DNA from 2 places in the Scytonema hofmannii PCC 7110 genome. Region 1 is predicted to be linked to the other one. Evidence: predicted binding sites of a transcription regulator. Region 1 holds the regulator's gene; the other holds the start of a gene.
What was found. The regulator HrcA, encoded in region 1, represses chaperone genes, less so after heat shock. The targets are predictions, from matches to a motif close to TTAGCACTCNNGANTCNNGAGTGCTAA.
Positions count from the first base shown of each region.

Region 2: groL (chaperonin GroEL) is a predicted target of HrcA. The motif match lies at 1,472-1,498, and genes of this name have one in related genera.

Region 1 is NZ_KQ976354.1:7,331,982-7,334,452, reverse strand. It holds gene WA1_RS30700 (hypothetical protein) at 1-312, opposite strand, end outside; gene hrcA (heat-inducible transcriptional repressor HrcA) at 460-1,548, opposite strand; gene WA1_RS30690 (rhodanese-like domain-containing protein) at 1,975-2,322, opposite strand.
Region 2 is NZ_KQ976354.1:3,891,639-3,894,109, forward strand. It holds gene groL (chaperonin GroEL) at 1-1,439, opposite strand, end outside; gene WA1_RS15890 (MraY family glycosyltransferase) at 2,100-2,471, shown strand, end outside.

The DNA of each region.
Region 1 (2,471 bases):
CTTTGGATTGGGTTCTCGTAGCGATAAATAAGGTAGCAGAGCAAATGCTCCAACACCAAAGGAACCTGTGGCAAACAGCCCAGCAGGGACTTTTTGCCCTCTACCATCAGCAAAAATGACTGCGCTATAAATCAACGGCCAAACACCCATAATGTAAAAAAGTGATATCACCAAGGGATTAATTCCTTGCCACTGACCAATACAAAGATTTTTAATCAGATCGAATGTATTGGGTTGATTCGGAGGGGCGAAGAAAGAGGCGTAGATAATAACGGTCAACCACAAGACCCCAAAAGCAATTTTTCTCACCATAATTTGACCAGTTACGTATACGGTACTTGCACCATTATTTATTTAAGGAACAAAGGAATTGATTTATGATTCAAATCCCCTACTTTTAAGTATGGGGATTAACTGGTCACTGGTCACTGGTCACTGGTCACTGGTCACTGGTCACTGTTAAGAATTGAACGAACTGAAAGCTTCTGACAGGTAATCAGCTGCGGCTGACACAACTACGATCGCACTTTCATAATCCAAGCGCGTTGGTCCCAAAACGCCTACACTACCCACGGGTACTAAGCCGCGACGGTAAGTGGAGGATATTAAGGAGCAAGTACGGATGGGTTCTAAAGGATTTTCAGAACCAATACGAACAGTAACTCGTGGCTTCCCCACTTCCTCAGTTTCTGGTTGTTCAAATATTAACTGCCAAAGTTGGTCTTGTTCTTCTTCCAGCAGGTGGATAAGCGTTTTCACTTGCTGTAATTCCGAGAATTCTGGTTGACGTAAAACCTCAGCGATTCCGCGAACCATGATTTGTGTTGCAGATGGTTTAAGAGTGCGACGGCTTAACTCTGCCAATGATTTTTTCAAAAAGTTGCTATAGCTTTGGAATTCTCGGTCAAGTTCGCTCCAATCAAGATTGGCGAGTTCCACCAAACTGCGCCCCCGCAAATGGCTGTTTAAAAAGTTAGATACTATTTGCAACTTATGGTCGATGGCTTCTGCGTCGAGTTGTGTATTGTCTTGTTCGGGCGGTAAGTCCAGCACTGCTGAATGTGTTTCATATCCGTCTGTTACAACAATCAGCATGACTCGTCCTGCTTCAATTTGCACCAGTTGTAGATGCCTGACAACAGCCGCACCAGTTTGTGGCATGGTGATTAAGGTAATGCAACCACTTAAGGTTGAGAGGATTTGTGCAGCTCCTTGTAGAATTGCTTCCCAGCTCCACTCTTCCCATTTGAGGTTTTGTTGGAGTACGACCTCTACTTCCTTACCTAAAGTTTCAGAAGGTGTAATCAGGCGATCGACATAAATGCGATAGCCTGAATCGGAAGGGACTCGTCCGGCGGAGGTATGGGGTTGGTATAAGAACCCTGATTTTTCCAACGCGCCCATCACATTGCGAATGGTTGCCGAACTCACACCAAGGTTATATTCCTCAACAAGAGCTTTGGAACCGACAGGTTCCGCCGTGGCAATGTAATGGCGTATGGTTGCCCAAAGTATGTGTTGTTGCCGATTGGTTAACTGAACTTGCATAAGGGGGTGGTTTATTGAAGCAGAATTTTAAGTAAAGTTTGAAAAAATTAATGGACGCAACTCCAACAAGAATGAATATTTGTAAAGAAAAATATCAAAATATGTACTTTATTTGAAATAAGTAGAGTAAAGTTCCAGTATAGCCCCTAATAAAGTGTTCATTAAAACAAAGTGAGTTAGGTTAACAACCTCAGGTCTTTCGAGATAGAAAACTTGCATATACCATGCACGATCTCATAAGCTTCTAAAGAGCGCTGTATTTTCAGTTACTAATTTTCACTTGAACTCGAACAATTAGATAGGAGTTGAGCCACTGAGAGACTTGTTCCATAAAGCTTAAGCACTAAATCTACTGTGTTAAAGATAGCAAAAGTTAGTTATAATTGCCAGTCAGATTAGTTGAAAAAGATACTTTTTAAAGCAGAATTAGTACTGAGGAACAGACGGGTCAACCAAATTAGAGTAAGCATCAATTCCCCCTGCAATGTTCTTAACATTTGTAAACCCTTGAGCAACTAACCACTGACACATCTGAGCGGAACGGACGCCGTGGTGACAGAGTACGAGAGTTTCAGCGTGGGGATTCAAGCGAGTTTGAATTTGTTCCCCCCAATGAGCAAATTGACTCAAAGGTAAATTGACAAAGCCATTTATGCTAGCGATCGCGACTTCTTGCGGTTCGCGTACATCCACAAGCTGAAGGTCTGGCTCTTGTGAAGATAAACGTTGACCTAGTTCCTCAACGCTAATTTGGGTGAAAGATTGCTCGCTCATGTCTGCCTGTCATGAAGTTTTACGATAATTGCCTGTATATTCATGTTCGCAGAAAATTGGCAGCTTTGTGGTTAGTTAGCGATCAGCCGTGCGGTGCTCACAGATCTTCCTGTATGAGTGGTGGGCTGCGAGCACCGCACTACAAGAAA
Region 2 (2,471 bases), 3.4 Mb from region 1:
GCGTTGTAGCCAATGTTGAAATCGGTTTCCCGTACTCTTTCAACAACGACGGAACCTTCAACGCCTGCGTTGTCTGCAATTTGACGTAGGGGTGCTTCGAGCGATCGCGCTACAATATCAGCACCAATCTTTTCTTCGTCACTGAGGCTGTCTTTAAACTCTGCTACTTTCTTGGATAAGTGAATCAGGGTTGTTCCACCACCGGGAACGATACCTTCTTCCACAGCCGCTTGGGTAGCGTTAAGAGCGTCATCAATTCTGAGTTTGCGGTCTTTCAGTTCGGTTTCTGTTGCCGCACCTACTTTAATAACCGCAACACCACCAGCAAGTTTGGCGATGCGCTCTTGCAATTTTTCTCTATCGTAGTCTGAATCGGTTTCTTCTAGTTGTTTGCGAATTTGACCAATTCTCTTTTGCACGTCTGCTTTGGTGTTGTCACCTGCAGCAACGATGGTTGTGTTTTCTTTATCAATTGTGATTTTACGAGCAGTTCCCAGCATTTCCAAAGAAGCGGCATCTAAAGTTAAACCGATTTCTTCGGAAATCAACTGTCCGTTGGTGAGAATGGCAATATCCTGTAACATAGCTTTACGGCGATCGCCAAACCCAGGAGCTTTGATAGCGCAAACAGTCAGTACACCGCGTGCTTTGTTAACCACCAAAGTTGCCAAAGCTTCCCCTTCTATATCTTCCGCAATTACCAACAAAGGTTGACCCAAACGAGCTACTTTTTCCAAAACAGGAATTAAATCCTGAATGGTGCTGATTTTTTTATCAGTAATCAGGATGCGAGCATTTTCAAACTCTACCGTCATCCGCTCGTTGTTGGTAATGAAGTAGGGAGAGATGTAACCCCTGTCTATCTGCATCCCTTCAACAACTTCTAGTTCTGTTGTCAGAGACTTCGATTCTTCAACGGTAATTACACCATCTTTGGTGACTTTTTCCATTGCCTCAGCTAGCATATTACCGACTTCATCGTCGTTACCAGCCGAAACTGCAGCCACTTGTGCGATCGCAGCCCCTTCCACTGGTTTTGCCACTTTTGCAATTTCTTGTACCAACATCTCAACAGTTTTGTCAATTCCCCGCTTTAGGGAAATAGGATTAGTACCCGCTGCAACGTTCCTCAAACCTTCCCTGACCATCGCCTGCGCCAATACAGTTGCAGTTGTAGTCCCATCCCCAGCAACATCTTTAGTTTTTGATGCTACTTCCTGGACAAGTCTTGCACCAGTATTTTCTAGGGGATCTTCTAGTTCAATTTCTTTAGCAACGGTGATACCATCATTGACAATCTGAGGTGCGCCGAATTTCTTCTCTAACAGAACGTTACGACCCTTCGGTCCCAAAGTAATTTTCACGGCATCAGCTAGAGCGTTGATACCTCGTTCTAACGCCCGCCGAGATTCCTCGTTAAATGAAACAATTTTCGCCATGTTTAGTTCTCTAGCACGTCCTATTTTACAATTTAGCACTCAGAAGACAAGAGTGCTAATTTTTCCTAGGCAAAGACTGCGGATTGTTTGGAAAAAATTGATTAATATGTAGGAGCTTGGGAATCACCTGACCAGTGACCAGTGACCAGTGACCATTGTCCTCTAACCTCCAATCCAGTAAGCAACCTCCGGCTTAAGACCGGAGGCTTCAGCCAGACTCGTTCTGATTGAAGCCGAGCTTACCAGACTATCAGTAGTTTACTACTGGGTTTACATTAAGTGTTAAAGCTCTCACCTACGGATGCGTAGCCAGTTCGTAGCACTGAAACCAAGCAATTAAACAAGCATAACGGTTTAAAGCTAGTGTTGTTTGGAAAGTACCGGATGTAAACAAAGTCGAGGCTCACATTACTCCTGCAAAGGAAGGCTCGCAAGAGCAAACCCATTATGCGTACAGAGAGAGCGATACCAGTTCGTAACTGCCCGAACGAAAGTAGAATGCAAAACTACCAGATATCAATCTCTCCAAGGCGGTAATGGTTCACAAAAACAAAATGCAAAGCCGTCCTAGAAGGACGGGGTTTCTACCCAAATTTTCGATGACAAATGACAAATGACAAATGACTAATCACAACAAGCAGGCAAACTTAATGGCAAAACATGAAGATATACAACGCCCTTCGTTCCCTAGGTATTGCTGACCCCAGTGGTTCCGGCTGGTTGGCAGTAGTTTTTACATTTCTCTTAGCTTATGCAGTTACTTGGCGCATGATTCCCTCAGTCCGTAAGTTTGCCTTGAAAGTTGGATGGGCTGACCAACCAAATGCACGGCGGATTAACCGCGAACCTCTTCCCAATGCAGGAGGTTTGGCTATTTACGCGGGAGTGATTGCTGCAGTGGTACTTGCTAGCCTCTTACGACCCATTGAATTGGAAAGAGTACTGGCTCAGGTACTCACTATTTTACTAGGTGGTTCGATCTTAGTACTTGTAGGCTTTATCGACGACCAGTTCGGTTTACCCCCTCTTTTT